Regions from separate parts of the Ruegeria sp. N10 genome, predicted to be linked through region 3. Evidence: riboswitches for the same ligand, from Rfam matches in the RefSeq annotation. Region 3 holds a riboswitch; each other region holds the start of a gene.

Region 1 (4,209 bases), on a different contig from region 3:
CGGCCTGCGCGGCGACTTCTCCGCCGGTATCACACAGATGTGCCAGCCGCCGCAGGGTCGAGAGGGGCAGGGTCGAATACTCATCCAACCGAGTGTCTTCGCGCCCATCCGCCGGTAAAACGGCCAGCGCGATGCCTTTGGCCTGTGCCAGTGCCAGAACCTGTTGCAACCCGTAAGACCAATAGGGCACGCCACCGATCAGACGGATCAGGATGCCCTTTGCGCCTTCAAGTGTCTGTTCAACATAGGTGTCGACGGACAGTGGGTGTTTCAATGCTGCAAGATTGGCCAGTCGCAAGGTTGGCATCCGCCCCTCAGGTCCGCCGCCGCGATGCCAGCCCGCCGCGAAAGCGCCCAGGTCACTGTCGGAAAAGGACAGTACAACCAGATCAGCCGGGCTTTGGCCCAGATCGGTTGGGGTCTCGGTTTCCTCGAGCCCGTGGCTTTCGCGAAAGACGACGTGCATGACTTACTCGGCAACCTCGGTCACACCCACTAGGATATCACGGATCTCAGCCTCTTTGATGTCGTCATGTTCGGCAATGACGACCAGGCGCGAGCGGCGCTCTTCACCGGGCTCCCACGGGCGGTCGTATTGGTGACGAACCCGTACGCCGACAGCCTGAACCAGCAGGCGCATCGGTTTGCCAGTGACGGCGGCATAGCCTTTGACGCGCAGGATATTCAGCTCAGTTGCCAGACGTTCAATCCTGGCAACCAGTTCCGCCGGGTCGGTCTGTTCCGGCAACTCGACGATGATGCTTTCGAAATCGTCATGCTCATGATCGTGATGGCCATCGTGATGTGACGGGCGCGCGTCCATGTCATCTTCGGCGGCAGCCTCAAGGCCAAGCACGACACGAACGTCGACGACACCCTCGGCAACCTCGACGACGGGAAGCGGGCGCGGCGCCTCAGCGGCGATGATCTGTTTAGCTTTCGCGACACCTTCGGGACCTGCCAGATCGGGCTTGGTCAGCAGGATGATATCCGCGCACGAGATCTGATCCTCGAACACCTCGGACAAGGGTGTTTCGTGGTTGATCGAGTCATCAGCCAGCCGTTGGGCATCCACCGCTTCAACGTTCGGAGCAAAGCGACCGGCGGCCACGGCCTCGGCATCGGCCAGCGCAATAACGCCATCAACGGTGATCTTCGAACGGATATCAGGCCAATCAAACGCTTTCAGCAGCGGTTTGGGCAGTGCAAGGCCGGATGTTTCGATCAAAATGTGATCCGGGCGCGGTTCCAGCGCCATCAGCGCCTCGATGGTCGGGATGAAATCATCGGCCACGGTGCAGCAGATGCAGCCGTTTGCCAGTTCCATGATGTTTTCCGCAGGGCATTCCGGAATCGCGCAGGACTTCAGGATGTCGCCATCAACACCCACATCGCCAAACTCGTTAACAACAATCGCAAGGCGCTTGCCCTGCGGGTTCTGCATCAGATGGCGCACCAGCGTGGTTTTGCCCGAGCCCAGAAAGCCGGTGATCACAGTGACGGGGAGTTTTTCAAGGTTCGACATGATCTCAGGCTCCAATCGGGGGAATGCGCGAGGCGCAATTTTTGCGGAAATGTTCAGGACGGTCGCGCCATTTCACCAGACCATCGCCTGTGGCCAGATACTTAGTCGCGCCATCGATGATGACATCGACGTGATCGATTTCGTTCAGATTCTCGTAAACAAAGGTCCAGCGATCCGGCCCGCCCCGAAGAACGATGGAACAGCCCTGATCGCAGTTCGAAAGGCATTCGACCGGTTTCAGAGTGATACCATCCGGCAGGACAGCCTGTTCCAGGGCCTTGTGCAACAATGTGCCGGGTCGCTCAGCGTCATCCTCGACGGGCAGACCCCGGCGGCAAGTCGTGCAGACCAGTAGCTCTACCGGTGCGTTCTCGGTCATGTCTCTCATCCCCCCAAATCCTCTTCGCGGGGGACGGGGTTTCATGCGGGCACCACGTCTGCACATGGACCCGACACCGGAACACCCCGCCCGGTTTCAACTTCGGGTGTTGGCAGGTCTCCCGGCTTGCGGATGCCAGAGCGGTCGCTCTGTCGGATGTCCCGCCTTCCCGGCACAGGCCAGTGGCATTGGGCATCCTCTCCGGTCACGGTCGCGGGGGCGGCTGCGCTTGGCGGATGAACCGTTGACGCATTCCCTTTTCATCGGCTGTCGCCGACACCAACGAAAGGGACATGCGGCACCGCTGACCCGCTTGTCAAGCGGTTCGCGCGCAACAAATAAGCCAAGGAGAAAAAAGCGACCTGTAGGCGTCGTTCGGCGGCATGAAGAATGTGTTCGGTATGTGGTCGCATGACGGGAAAACGACGAACTTGGAGATGCGTCATATGAAAGTGGGATTTATCGGTCTGGGTAACGTAGGCGGCAAGCTTTCGGGATCCCTTTTGCGCAACGGCATTGATCTGACTGTGCATGACCTGAACGCGGATCTGGTGGCCGAGTTTGTCGCCAAAGGTGCAAAGGCGGCTGAGGGGCCCGCCCAGTTGATGCGCGATTGCGATGCGGTGATCACCTGTCTGCCGTCTCCGGCAGCATCGGACGCAGTCATGCAGGAGATGTTGCCCGAAGTGGGCCCCGGCAAGATCTGGATGGAGATGTCGACCACGGACGAGGCCGAAGTCAAACGCCTAGGTGCCGAAGTCATATCGCGCGGCGGTGCGGCCGTCGATTGCCCGGTTTCTGGCGGGTGCCACCGTGCCGCGACGGGCAATATCTCGATCTTTGCGGGCTGTAACCGGGAAACGTTTGAACGAATTCTGCCGTTCCTGACGACAATGGGTCGTCGGGTTTTGCACACCGGCGAACTGGGCTCGGCCTCGGTGCTGAAAGTGATGACCAATTATCTTGCCACCGCCAACCTGATCACCTGCGCCGAAGCACTGGTTACGGCAAAGGCTGCGGGGATGGATCTGAACACGACCTATGAGGCGATCAAAATCTCGTCCGGCACGTCCTTCGTGCACGAAACCGAAAGTCAGGTCATCTTGAACGGGTCGCGCGATATTTCCTTCACCATGGATCTGGTGAAGAAGGATATCGGTCTGTTTCAGGAGGTCGCCGACCGCGCCGGGGTGCCGCTGGAAATAAACCCGGTGATGATCAATATCTTTAACGATGGTATCGCACGCTATGGCGAACGCGAGCTTTCACCAAATATTATCAAGCGGCTGGAAGAGGCAACTGGCCTGGATATCACCGCCCCGGGCTTCCCTGCCGAAATGACGGATGATGAGCCGGAGGAGCCGGGATACGAGGTTGTGCCACAAGGGCGCGCCTGAACGTAAAGCACATACCAGACAAAATCGGGCCCCTTGAACGAGCAGGGGTAGGCAGGAGTTCCGAAAAACACGCCATATCTGGCCCGCAATTCGACAGAATCGCGGGCCTTGAACGTCTTGAAATACCGAGCGTCGCACGCGTGTACTGCGGGGTTAAGTCAGCGATTTTGATGTGATTGGAGGCGAGTACCGGAATCGAACCGGTGTACACGGATTTGCAATCCGCTGCGTCACCACTCCGCCAACTCGCCTTTTCAAGTAAAATCAAATACTTGCCGTGGTGTGATTGGGTTTTTAACAGCTTTCCTCTGGGGCGTCCAGTGGATTGCGTGCGAATTTGCCGGCAAGACTGAAATTTGCCGAAGTCCATGCCCAAGAAGGTGATCACGATTCAGGTTGCGGCAACAGGGGCGTTGCTGGAAGGTTCAGGATATGGCACAAGCCCGACATCTTTGGGAATGAGACGAGATATCCAATGACTGACTTCGCAGCCCGGCGCCGCACAATGGTTGATACACAGATCCGCCCCTCTGACGTCACCAAGTTCCCGATCATTGAGGCTATGCTGAGTGTTCCGCGGGAAAGCTTCGTACCCGATTCTCAACGCGAGGCGGCCTATGTGGACGGCCTGATTGATCTGGGTGGAGGGCGCAGCATGCTGGAGCCGCGGACCCTGGCTAAAATGCTGGACGTGCTGAACATATCCAAGGATGAGATGGTCCTCGATATCGCTCCGGCAATGGGATATTCCACGGCTGTCACCGCACGGATGGCTGAGTTGGTTGTGGGTGTTGAATGCGACGAAACCCTTGCAGCCGAGGCGCAAAACCTCTTGGCCGAGGCTGACGTGCACAACGCCATCATCCACGTCGGCGCGTTGGAACAGGGTGTGGCGGAACACGGCCCCT
Region 2 (4,209 bases), on a different contig from region 3:
GGACCGTCTGATCGGGCTGAGCCCGGATGGTGATATCCCTTTGCTGACACCGGATAATCCGACCGGTTCATATGCCGTTGGGGATTGGGTCCTTGCCGACGCCGAAAACCGCGTGCGTCACATTCTGGACCGGCGCAGCCTGCTGCAACGCAGGGCTGCCGGTACAGGTGCCGCAACACAACTGATTGCAGCCAATGTCGATGTGTTGTTCATCGTCAGCTCGTGCAACGCCGATTTCAACCTGCCCCGGCTGGAACGTTATCTGGCGCTGGCACATCAGGCCGGATGTTATCCTGTCGTTGTCCTGACGAAAGCTGACCAGTCGGATGACCCCGGCAGTTTCTCGGGACAAGTGCAATCTCTGGACCCTTTTTTGTCGGTACTGGCGATCAATGCGCTGGACCCGGCAGATATCGAAAAGGTTCTGGCATGGTGCCCCAAAGGCCAGACCGGCGCGCTGGTCGGGTCGTCGGGCGTGGGTAAAACGACGCTCAGCAACGCCATGACGGATCAAAACCTCGCCACCTCTGGAATTCGCGAAGACGACGCACGGGGCAGGCACACGACAACGGTGCGCGCGTTGCACCGGATGGGTAACGGTGGCTGGCTGATCGACACGCCGGGAATGCGCGCATTGCGTTTGCTGGACGCTCAGAACGGAATCGACAACGTGTTCTCGGACATCACAGAGCTTGGCCAAAGCTGCCGCTTTTCGGATTGTCAGCACGAGACCGAGCCCGGCTGTGCCGTGCAGAACGCAATCGGCAAAGGCGTTCTTGATCCGGCGCGGCTGGACCGTTGGCGCAAGCTGCGGCGCGAAGATCAACGAAACTCGGAAACCGTTGCGCAATCGCGGGCGCGGGACAAGGCGTTCGGCAAGATGGTCCGCGGTGTCATGCAGGACAAGAAGCTTCGCAAACGGCCATAGCTGCAAGGTGTTATGGAAAACCTGCGTCGCGTCTGATCAGGCGATCAGGCGCGGCCAGACCGCTGCATTGCGCCGGGCAAATGCGCCTATGTGACCAATCTCCGGCAGCCCAAATTCGGCAGGCTTCAGAAGGTAGCGTCTGGCCCCGGGGCCATACAGATCGGCAAGGCGCCAAACCGCCTCGGGCGGAACCATCTGGTCGTCTTCGAACGTGAACAGATCCACAGGTGTTCCAGAACTGCCCCAATGCGCATCAGGCAAATTCTGCCCGATCTCGGGAACGTAGCTAAGAGGAGCTGTGCACCATTTGCGCCATTGCCAGTATACCGAGGCTGGCAGGTCCGAGCCAAACCCGATTGCTTTGCCAGGCAGATAGCCAAGCACCCGCACCATCAGCGGTGCATGGCCATACCAGAACAGCCCCGCCAACCCCCGATAGGGCCATGGGTGATCTTTCAAAGTCACCAGCCCCGAACACACACAGATCATACGGTCGATCTGATTGATATCCGGCTGCACCGGCCCCAGCATCGCACCGACCGAATGACCAATGGTCCAGTGCTGCGCCTTTGGAAACCGCCTGCGCATCTCGGCCCGTGCCGCAGGCATATCGATCAACGCCCAATCCGCCATTGTTGCACGCGCGTCTTTCAGGCGGCCGACCAACGAAAGCCCGTAGTCCCGATAGTCATAGGTCAGGCAAGCCATCCCCCGCTTGGTAGTCAGCCATCGCGCAAAATGGCGATAATAGTCACGCGGCACACCTGTAGCACTGTTCAGCACAACAACGGTTTCCGGCTCACCCACAGGCCGGTACAACCGCGCCGACAAGGTCACGGACCCTGACGGAAAGCTGAAATCTTCGATCAACACCGTCTGTTCCGTATCCAACATGATCCCCGGCTTTCACTGAAACAATCGGTTTGCCTGCCTTCAATGCCGACGACACTAGGCCGGAACATAATCCGCATCCAGCATGACCAAACGTCCGGCCTAAAGATCGGCTTGACTCGGAACGCGATCAGACGCTAGCGGTTGTGTGATGGTTTCCGGCCCCTACAAGAGGTCGGGATGAAAAGGGAACACGGTGCGGTTTGTCTGGTCACACAGACATCAACCAAGTCCGCGACTGCCCCCGCAACTGTAAGCGGTAAGCAATGCCGAAATACCACTGGCCTATGGGCTGGGAAGGTCGGCAGAGCAATGACCCGCAAGTCAGGAGACCTGCCATCGGAACTGAAACCGAAACTCGGGCGGGGTGTCCGGGCAGGTCCTGACGGCGAAATGCTGTCCCACCTGCCCCAATATTCCAGCCCACCACGCGCGGAGGGCGCAGGATGATCTGGAAGACAAAATCACACGAATACAGCGCAACGGTGTGCCAGCGGACAGGGAAAACCTGCCCGGCTTTGGCGCGACTGGCCCGCTCGATTTCGGAAGCCATGGCGCAGGCGGTTTCGGCCACCAGCGAGGATTTCGAATTTGAAGGCAGCAGCGCGCTGTCACATTGCGCAGAAGGGTGCATGGCAACGATCAGAGCGCGATCCGGCAGCGTTCGCATTTTCTGTGGAACACACCCTGACACGGCAACTCGGGATCTGGATGCCTATGCTGATTTGATCTTTGGACCTACATTCAGCACGCTGCCCTCGGGCACCATCGCGAACCTGCCTTGCGCCATGATCGAGGTTTCGACGATCCGCCCCCAAAAAACCGGCTACGCGCCACAGCAGCTTTCAGCTTGATCCCACTTCCACCTGTGCCGGGGTGATCCGGGACGCCCAGGCCAGCTGCGCATCGGTTTCGACAGCGCAGGGGCGCACGGCCCGCAAGCGGTCCAGTGCGTCGCTGGCGCGTTCACCGCATTCAACCATCAGTCGCAGAACAATCATCCCGGATCTGCCACACCCCCCACGGCAGTGTACAAGGACCCGGCCACCGCCCGACAGTGCGTGTCGGGCCGTGGCGCTGACCTCTGGCCAGGCCTTCCGAACCGCTTGCGTCGGTGCTCCAAAATCTTCGATCGGCAGGTGAACCCACCGGCTGGCCCGGCTTTGGATGTCACTGCCAAAGTGCTGCGCGCCATCCTGAAGCATTTCGACATCCGTCGTCATTGAAATCACAAGGCCTGGTTTCCACGCCGCAATCGTATCCAGATCGGTGGCGTAATCCCCGCCACGCCCTGGCATTGAAGTAAGGGCAAGCGTTCCGCCTCCGACCTGCAGAGCAAAAATGACCAGCTGCGACATGAAGTGCGTCCTCCCCCAAGGTACTCTTTACAAAATGAGTCATTAAATCCGCTGGTCCAGTTTAGTTGGAAACCAGTCCGTTTCTGAAACAAAAAATCATCTCGCCCCACAGTGGACGCGGACTGCCGCCGCCACTACGCTGTGCCGAAGCACCGAATCCGAGCGAGTAGACATGACAGACACGCCCAGCCCCGCCTATCAGGTTCTCGCCCGCAAATACCGCCCGGAAACCTTTGCCGACCTGGTGGGTCAAGATGCTATGGTGCGCACCCTAAAAAACGCTTTTGAGGCCGACCGGATTGCGCAGGCCTTTATCATGACCGGCATTCGCGGAACGGGAAAAACCACCACGGCGCGGATCATCGCCAAGGGCATGAACTGCATTGGACCGGATGGAACCGGAGGGCCGACAACAGAGCCTTGCGGTCAGTGCGAGCATTGCGTCGCAATCATGGAAGGTCGCCATGTCGATGTGATGGAAATGGATGCGGCCAGCCGTACCGGCGTCAACGATATCCGCGAGATCATCGACAGTGTCCGCTATCGCGCCGCCAGCGCGCGCTACAAGATCTACATCATCGACGAGGTTCACATGCTCTCGACCAGCGCATTCAACGCGCTGCTCAAGACGCTCGAGGAACCGCCCGCACATGTGAAATTCATCTTCGCGACCACCGAGATTCGCAAAGTGCCGGTCACGGTTCTGTCGCGGTGTCAGCGCTTTGACCTGCGCCGGATTGAGCCCGAAGACATGATCGGTCTGCTGCGCAAGATCGCCGGGGCCGAGGGCGCGCAGATTGCCGACGACGCACTGGCGCTGATCACCCGCGCTGCAGAAGGGTCGGCCCGCGACGCGACCTCATTGCTCGATCAGGCAATCTCGCACGGGGCCGGTGAGACGACGGCAGATCAGGTCCGTGCGATGCTGGGTCTGGCCGATCGTGGACGGGTTCTGGACCTGATGGACATGATCCTGCGCGGTGACGCGGCAGGGGCGCTCACTGAACTGAGCGGTCAATATGCGGAAGGCGC
Region 3 (4,209 bases):
TCCGATCAAGGCGGCCGTTGGGATAAGCCTGCGATGCCCCGGTCCTACAAGGAACCGTGCGGCATGAGGGATGACCAGCCCGACAAAGCCGATGGACCCGACGATCGAAACCATGACCGCTGTTGTCAGCGCGGTGGCGAAGATCAGGGTTGCCTGCACCCGCCGCACCGGTATGCCCAGCGAGGCCGCTGAATCAGTGCCGAAAATAAATGCGTCCAAAGCTCTGGCGTGAAAGCGGCAAATAAGCCAGCCGGCAAAGGCCACCGGAATGGCCAGATATACATCCGGCCAGCGCACGCCGCTGAGGTTTCCCATCAGCCAGAACATGATCCCGCGCGCCTGATCGGCATTGGCGGATTTGGCGATGATAAAGGCCGTTAGCGCATTGAACAACTGAGACCCGGCAATTCCCGCCAAAACGATTTGCGCCGTCGCAGCCCGCCCGCCGCCTGCGCCGGAGGCTCGGGCCAGCAATGCGACAAAACCAAAAGCCAAAAGCGCGCCATTGAACGCGCCAAAAGACAGCGACAAAGCTCCCCCGCCTAAACCAGCGATGGTTACAGCCACGGCACCTGTCGAGGCCCCGGCAGAAATGCCCAAAATATAAGGGTCAGCCAACGGGTTTCGCAGCAATGCCTGCAACACGACCCCTGCGACAGCCAGACCGGCACCGCAGGACGCAGCGACCAGAGCGCGAGGAATCCGGTAGCTCCAGATAATACCCTGATCAATTGGGTCGACGGGCAGGTCCGCTCCGGCCAGCTTGTTGACCAGAACGGAGAGAACCAAATCGGGCGACAACGAGGTTTCCCCGATCATCGCGCCCGCAAGGACCGCCGCAATCAACAATGGCACAGTTAGGCACGCGGCCTTGAAACCCTGCCGAAAGATTGCGGCGACCTCGTTCACAGGTTGTTTCCGATGGTATCCAGCTTCTCGGCCAGATCCTCCAGCGCCGGGATCGCGCGGATGGTGGCGTCCATGGCCTGCGCATCCATAACGACAATCCTGTCATTCTTGACCGCATCCATCTGGCTGGTCACCGGATCAGCGCGCAGGAACTCCAGCTTTTTCAGGTAGTCGTCCGCAGCAAAGCGACGGCGGTCCATCTTGGCAATCACGATCACTGTCGGGTTGGCCTTGGCAATGGTCTCCCAGCCAACTGTTGGCCATTCTTCATCCGTCTCGATGACGTTGCGGATGCCCAATGTGCTCATCATGTATCCCGGTGCGCCCTTCTGCCCGGCCACAAACGGATCGCTTTCCATTTCAGGAGATGAAAACCAGAATACGGCTGACACGTCGTCCAGTTTCACGGCTTGCGCCTTGGCGACGGCTGCGGCTTCGCGGGCCTTGTACTTGGCAACCAGGTCCGTGCCGCGTTCGGACACATCAAAGGCTGCCGCCAGTTCTTCGATACCCTGATACAGCGTATCGGTCGAGAACGCTTGCAGGCGGGTGCCATCGCCGCCGACCGTATTGTCTTTGCCGACGCAATCCGCAGGCATTACGTAAGTTGTAATACCCAGTTCGTGAAATTGCTCACGCGTGGCGACGATGCCCTCGGGTCCGACATGCCATTCATATTGCGCTGCGACCAGTCCCGGCCGCTTGGCAACAACGCTTTCAAAGCTGGGATCATTGTCTGCCAGACGCTCTACCTTGGCATTCACCTCGGCATATTCAGGCAGCACCTCGTTGAACCATACCGAGGTTCCAAGAACCTGCTCGCCCAGACCCAGCGCATAAAGCACCTCGGTCGCGGCTTGGCCGACCGTGACTGACGACGTCACTGGCGCGTCAAACGTGACCGAGTGACCGCAGTTTTCGATGGTTAAGGGAAAGTTTCCTTCGGCGGCAGCGCTGGTAGCCAGCAAGGAAAGGCCAATCAGGCCAGTGCGTAGAAACATGACAATCGATCTCCATGTGTCAATGACCAGAGAACGGGTGAATGGGCATTTACCGAAGCAACAGACGCTTTTCTGCCTGCTGTGAGCGCAGAGTGGTACATAGCCCGCCCGGCGCGTTTCTTCGGCAACCTCCCCGGACAACCCCGCCCGGTGTGTTTCGGTTTCATACCGGCAGGTCTCCTGACTGACGGGTCTTTGTCTGTCCTGTCTTCCCAGACCGAAATGGCCCAGTGACGGAATGGACAGCGCTCGCCGCCTACAGTTGCGGGGGCAGTTCCGGTTGGCACCAAAAGGCACCTCGGATTCCCTCTTAGCCACATCGGGACCGGTAAAACGCGGGTACCTTAACACTTACTCTGCGGCAAGAAAAAACTCGGGGGTCTTTCCCATTTTCTCCCAAGGGCATGAACCTGCGCGTCTCAACATGGTGCTGACGTCAGACAAGCCGCTGAGAAGGCGCTACAATCCGCCCCGAGGACGTCGGTGTGTGATATATAGGAAAATCATGGCTGGGGTGGTAGGATTCGAACCTACGATACACGGTACCAAAAACCGCTGCCTTACCACTTGGCTACACCCCAACGGTGAGCGGCTATCTACGATTGTTGATGGCAGGGTTCAAGAGCGTTTTGCAAAAAAAGCGAGCGCCGTAAATTTTTTTTGAAGGCCCCTCATTTGGTATCGATCAACACCGCTCCGGTACGGTTGCCTTCTTGTACCAGCGCATGGGCCGCAGCGCATTCTTCCAACGTAAAGACCTTGTGAACGGGGCAGATCAGTGCGCCATCAGTCAGTGCCTTGTGTAATGTCTTTATTGCGGTGGCGCGCAAGTCCGCGGGCAGCAGGTAGATCAGAACCGCTTCGAGCGTCACGGCCTTGAACATCATGGGTCCAAAGGGAAAGACAGGTGTCATATTCCGGGCAGATCCATATGCGTTGATACGGCCGTTTTCGGCGATGACGGCAACGTTGGTGGCAAGGTTCTGTCCAAATTCGACATCGACGATTCGACCGATTGCATGCCCATCATTTGCATCGAGGATCTTATCCGAAAGGTGTTCACCGGTGTAGTCGAGCACGACATCCGCACCAGCTGCCTTGACCCGGTCAAAGTTGCGGGCGCTGGCCGTTGCGATCACTTTGGCTCCGGCCCATTTGGCAAGCTGCACAGCCAGATACCCGACGGTGCCCGCCCCGCCATGGATCAATATGGTTTGCCCGCCCGGTGCGCCGCCCGAGAACACCGCATGGCTTGCGGTTAGGCCCGGAATTCCAAGAATTGCCCCGGTTTCAAGTGACACTGTCTCGGGCAGTTCGACAGCCTGAGATTCGGGCAGGGTGATGTGGCTGGCAGCTGTACCAAATGCGCGCTGCCATTGCCCGTTCCAAATCCACACGCGCCGGCCAATCCGCGCCGCGGGTACTCCATCGCCAACCGCTGTGATGACTCCAGCCCCGTCGCTGTGCGGAACGATCAGCGGAAACGGGGGTTCCGTGACACCCGGCCGGGTTCCCGCACGGGCCTTGATATCCGAGGGGTTTACGCCGGAATAGGACAACTCGACCGTGACTTCACCTGGTTCAGGCTGGATCAGGGGAATATCCTGTATACGCAAGACATCGACAGCGTCTCCGAAGGCTGAATAAGTGACTGCGCGCATAGCGTCCTCCATTTAGGTCGAGTTAAGCGGCGATTGGGCCGGTAACTCAAACACCTTGTCGCGCTTTTTCAGGGCGATGCGCAACCGCGGATACCGGAATTCGTCTTTCGCCTATTCCCGAATTTCGGAAGGATCGACGCCCCAAAGGTTCGATTTCAATGTCCAGCCACGGTATCCGCCAGCGGTGATCCGGCACCAGTCCTGCGAACAGGTTCCAAGGCGCGCCACTACTCCGGTCTCGAAATGAGCGTTCACGGGCGAGGCTGGATCGGGGCGGGCATAAACAGGCAGCATCTCGGATTCGATCAGCACCGTTCGGACGCCAGACAACAAGGCATAGTGAACCCAGCCACCCGCGCCGTCGCGGTCCTGGACCTTGCGCCAGTTGCCATATTCGGCAGTGACCTGCAGCGGCATGCCGCGCCGTTTGAACACCCAGTCGATTCGATGGGTCAGGGACGGTCCGCGTCGCACGTTGCCTTCGGCTGCCTTCATCGACACATAGCGGGGCAGGGGCAGGTTGGTGACCGATCCGCGTTTGACCTCGGCCTGAGCGGCACAGACACCGAACATGACCAGAAATACGGAAACTACCGCCAGAGATCGGCGTTTTACCGGTCGAATACCACTCACTGACT
Region 4 (4,209 bases), on a different contig from region 3:
TGCGTTTGTTGGCGGGGTATCAGGTTCCGCTTCAACGCCCATGATCCGGGCGACATCCGCAGCGGGCATGGTGACCTCGGCCACATGTCCGGCACCAAGGTTTGCAAAGAATGTATGGGCCACCGGCGCGTTTGGCGTGTAGATAAAAAACCCGTCTGCATCTGTTACGATACGGCCCAGCTCGGCTCCGTCCGGGCCGTTGACGATGACCTCGGTATCGCTTGCCATGTCGCCGTTGGAAAAGCCGATTTCGCCTTCGATGGCGTCACCGGATTTAAACACTCCGGCTATGACCTTATGCGCCAAGGCAGGTAGGGGTGCACAGCACAGCGCCAGAATGATTGCCAGATACCTCATGCGACCGCTCGTTTGACAAACAGCTCGGGCTTGACCTTGCGCGCCAGCAAAACCGCGAACCCGGTCAGGATCGCCTCAATCGCCATGACAGGAATATGTGCAAAGAAAACAAGCTTGGCCGCAGGCAGGAAGGCATCCCCGGACAAGGCCAGTGAAAACGCAACCATGCCGGTTGTGGCGGCAATGGCAAAGGCACCGCCGACCCCGCCCCATATCGCACCTTGCAGAGGTGAGCCGTGGGCGATCAGGCGGCTAAAGATCAGTCCGGCCAGAACCGCGGGCAACGCGATGTTCAGGGTGTTGATCCCCAATACCGTCAACCCGCCAAAGCCAAAGAAGACGGCTTGCAGCAAAAGCCCGACGAACAGGGCCGGGAATGCGGCCCACCCCAGCAAAAGCCCGGCCATACCGTTGAGGATCAGGTGCACCGACGACGGACCAATAGGAACATGGATCAGCGATGCCACGAAAAAGCTGGCTGACAGCACCCCCGCAGTGGGGATGCGATCAAGATCCAGCGACCTGAGGCCCATGGCAATTCCACCCGCCGCAGCGACGGCGCCGCCGATCACAACCGGGTTGGACAAGGCTCCGTCAACGATATGCATCTACGGTTACTCCAAATCCCAGGCGCGGATCCAGATGACCGCGTCCTGGCTGAGTTCTTTGCCATTGTGTTCGGTCACGGGACCGGCGCCGAGCGCTGCAAAACCCCAATATCCGGCTTTTGGAACGCCGAATGTGAAATACCCGTTATCATCCGAAGTTGCGACCAATGCACCACCCGGCAACGGCGAGACGGTCGGGGCCGAAGCAGCCGTGCTTTCCATGTCCGGTTCTGCGGCCATGTACTCGATCTCGATCTCGGCACCCGCAACCGGTTGGCCTTCTGCCATAACTCGACCCGTAAAGGTCGAACCCGCGATGATGTTGGTCGGTTTGTTGAGCGGGATGATCTCAACCGGCAAGCCCACCGGGTTCATCCAGTCGGTCGGCAATTCGTTGCGGTTCAGGAATGCCTTGGCGATCTGCTGGATATAGATATCCTCAGACCCCTCGTAATAGGGCTGGGGAACTGTCACCAGCACATAGTCGCCCGACCGTTTGACCGGAACATAACCCGTGAATGCCGCGCCTTCGTTTTCCCCACCGGTGAAACGCACGGGTTCCAGAGTGTCCAGCAGGTCGGTTTTCTGACCGTTGTGGATCACGTAGAATTCCTGCGGCTTGTCCAGATCCATGACATGCCCGTTCGAGAACGGATGCCAGAAGATCAGCTTGACCGGAACATTCCCCGGTGCGTCGATCATGGTGTCAGAGGTGTATTCCAGCAGGAAATGCGCATTTGCCATCGCTGGAAGCGCCATCGCCACAGCGGCTGCAGAAAGCAGCTTGGTCATCAATAGTCGTCCTTGTCCCATCGTACCAACCCCGGTACGAGATGCGTTTTGACTGCGGGGACGTCCAAGCCGAGCTGCTTTTTCAAGCATCCTGCTCCGACGCACATCCCGTCGCCGATTAGGAGTGCCCTTGTCAAAGGCACATGTCCGGCAGGTATCCTGACTTGCGGGTCAAAGCGTTGGGCTGGCCTTCCCGGATTAACTCCAGTGGCACTTCAGCCCTGCTCGCCGCTTACAGTTGCGGGTGCAGTTGCGGAATTGGGCCAAAGCCCGCACCGCATTCCCTATTGATTCCAGAGCACGCCCCGGAACCGGACATGCCGAGCGGCTTGCCAGACTTCTTCGGCATCCGTCAACGATCAATTGCGCTGGCTGTCAAAAAGTTCAGCGGGCAATGCCCTTTTTCCGGTTGATCCGCTTTGGATACAGGTCGGGGTTTTTCGGGGATGAACCTACCCCTCGAGCAGGTATCTTTCCGACAATGGCAAACTGGCCGCCCCCAATGACCGGGCATCCGGGCCCGCCGCCCCTGCCAGCACCAAGGGCCGTTCAAGCCCGGTCAGGTTCATATGGGATAGTTTGAGCTCAACCCTTTCCACCAGCCGCGCCTTGATATCAGCAGGCATCCAGCCATCAATCTTGACACATTCGAAATCGATCAGGCTGCAAGAAGAGACGATGGCATGGGCGATTCCGTGCGCCGCCTGGTTCAGCCAATTCTCAAGGTGGGTTTCCGGTACGTCCCAATGCAGTGTCGTTTCCCAGATTGAACCGGCTGTTGCGGCATTTCCACCAACCGCACGCTCCAGCACATAAAGACTGGCGACATCTATCAACGGTTTCACTCCGCCCACTTCGTCCGGCACAGGCAATGGGCCAAGCGCACCGGCATTTCCCCGCCCTGAAAAGATGGAGCCGTTCAGAACCACCCCGCCCCCGATGAAGAAGCCGACATAGAAATACAGGAAATCTCGCGGGCCTTCTGCAGGGCCAAACACCAGCTCGGCACCGCAGGCGGCCGTTGCGTCGTTTTGCAGGAAAACCGGCACGTCATAGCTAGCGGCCAACGCGCCTTTCAGGTCCGCGTCACGCCACGGATCCATTTTCTCCTGCGGAACCTGCAATGTCTGTGCCCAGTCCCAAAGGTAGAATGGCATCGCAATCCCAAGACCCGCGATCCTGCCGCGCGCTTCGGGCGACAGCGACGTCATCACTTTGTCGAGGCTTTCCTTGGAAAAGCTCAGTGTCGCCTCGGGCGTCGGAAAATCATAAGTCCGCCGCTCACGGTGCCTGACATTGCCAAGGAAATCCGTCAGCACCAGCTCGGTACTGCGCCGCCCGACTTTGAGCCCAAAGAAATACGCGCCATCCGGATTCAGGCGCATGGGAACCGAGGGCTGCCCGACTTTTCCCCGGATCGGTTCGCCCCGCAGAAGCAGCCCATCGGTTTCCAACTGGCGCATGATGACCGAAACCGTCTGTGCCGACAGCCCGGTCATCCGCGCGATCTCAGATTTTGCAAGGGCCTGATGGCGCCGGACCAGTGACAGGACAAGCCGTTCATTTCGGGCCCGCATTCCGCTTTGATTGGTGCCGCGCATGTCTGGCTCGCGTACGCCAGCGGTATTGTCCAAAGAGTTGTTTGCAGACACGGCCATCCCCTTCGTGACGACAATGTTGAAACCCTTCCTTTCTGTCAATAATAAATAAGAGTGATTTATTTATTGACTCAAAATTCGAATCTTGTGATGGTTTTCACGTTCGATCGGGCCGGATTTCGCCCGATCAGACGTATGCCCTGACGGGCATTGGGAAAACTGGGAGGACTACCGATGAAACTTGCGAAACTTGCAGGCGCTACGGCGCTGGCGGTTACGGCCATGGCAAGCAGTGCAATGGCCGAAGGTGAAACCGTTTGCCTGATCACCAAGACGGATACCAACCCTTTCTTTGTCAAAATGAGAGAGGGCGCGACAGCCAAAGCCGAAGAGCTTGGCATGACGCTGAAGGCCTTTGCCGGCAAAGTCGACGGCGACCACGAAACTCAGGTTCAGGCCATCGAAACCTGCATACTGGATGGCGCAAAGGGTATCCTGCTGACCGCGTCAGATACGTCGTCTATCGTTCCGGCGGTGCAGCAGGCCCGCGATGCCGGGCTGCTGGTGATTGCGCTGGACACCCCGCTTGAGCCTATCGACTCGGCCGACGCGACCTTTGCCACCGACAATTTCCTTGCGGGGCTTCTGATCGGACAATGGGCAAAAGCCACTCTGGGAGATGCGGCAAACGACGCCAAAATCGCCACGTTGGACCTTGCGGTCAGCCAGCCCACTGTGGATGTGCTTCGCAATCAGGGGTTCCTGCAGGGGTTCGGTGTTGATCTGGCCGATCCGAACGTGATTGGCGATGAAGACGACCCGCGTCTTGTTGGCAGCGATGTCACCGCTGGCAA

What was found. Region 3 has a riboswitch for cobalamin ahead of ACR0JI_RS04715 (ABC transporter substrate-binding protein). Riboswitches for the same ligand answer to the same signal wherever they lie in the genome.
Region 1: another riboswitch for cobalamin. It lies ahead of ACR0JI_RS00320 (DUF1636 family protein); the one in region 3 lies ahead of ACR0JI_RS04715 (ABC transporter substrate-binding protein).
Region 2: another riboswitch for cobalamin. It lies ahead of ACR0JI_RS18785 (hypothetical protein); the one in region 3 lies ahead of ACR0JI_RS04715 (ABC transporter substrate-binding protein).
Region 4: another riboswitch for cobalamin. It lies ahead of ACR0JI_RS19825 (DUF4198 domain-containing protein); the one in region 3 lies ahead of ACR0JI_RS04715 (ABC transporter substrate-binding protein).

What each region holds. Positions count from the first base shown of each region.
Region 1 covers NZ_JBQFLY010000001.1:65,768-69,976, forward strand. Annotated here, with positions in the region: gene cobN (cobaltochelatase subunit CobN) at 1-466, opposite strand, end outside; gene cobW (cobalamin biosynthesis protein CobW) at 470-1,525, opposite strand; gene ACR0JI_RS00320 (DUF1636 family protein) at 1,530-1,904, opposite strand; cobalamin riboswitch at 1,999-2,203, opposite strand; gene ACR0JI_RS00325 (NAD(P)-dependent oxidoreductase) at 2,306-3,301, shown strand; tRNA gene ACR0JI_RS00330 (tRNA-Cys) at 3,479-3,552, opposite strand; gene ACR0JI_RS00335 (protein-L-isoaspartate O-methyltransferase family protein) at 3,777-4,209, shown strand, end outside.
Region 2 covers NZ_JBQFLY010000019.1:8,819-13,027, reverse strand. Annotated here, with positions in the region: gene rsgA (ribosome small subunit-dependent GTPase A) at 1-928, shown strand, start outside; gene ACR0JI_RS18790 (alpha/beta hydrolase family protein) at 965-1,822, opposite strand; cobalamin riboswitch at 1,956-2,174, shown strand; gene ACR0JI_RS18785 (hypothetical protein) at 2,266-2,673, shown strand; gene ACR0JI_RS18780 (protein-tyrosine phosphatase family protein) at 2,665-3,177, opposite strand; gene ACR0JI_RS18775 (DNA polymerase III subunit gamma/tau) at 3,350-4,209, shown strand, end outside.
Region 3 covers NZ_JBQFLY010000002.1:280,348-284,556, reverse strand. Annotated here, with positions in the region: gene ACR0JI_RS04720 (FecCD family ABC transporter permease) at 1-909, opposite strand, end outside; gene ACR0JI_RS04715 (ABC transporter substrate-binding protein) at 906-1,910, opposite strand; cobalamin riboswitch at 2,064-2,255, opposite strand; tRNA gene ACR0JI_RS04710 (tRNA-Gln) at 2,417-2,491, opposite strand; gene ACR0JI_RS04705 (NADPH:quinone reductase) at 2,582-3,571, opposite strand; gene ACR0JI_RS04700 (SH3 domain-containing protein) at 3,683-4,144, opposite strand.
Region 4 covers NZ_JBQFLY010000023.1:14,062-18,270, reverse strand. Annotated here, with positions in the region: gene ACR0JI_RS19835 (cobalt ABC transporter permease) at 1-357, opposite strand, end outside; gene cbiM (cobalt transporter CbiM) at 354-965, opposite strand; gene ACR0JI_RS19825 (DUF4198 domain-containing protein) at 972-1,757, opposite strand; cobalamin riboswitch at 1,890-2,088, opposite strand; gene ACR0JI_RS19820 (ROK family transcriptional regulator) at 2,210-3,415, opposite strand; gene ACR0JI_RS19815 (substrate-binding domain-containing protein) at 3,590-4,209, shown strand, end outside.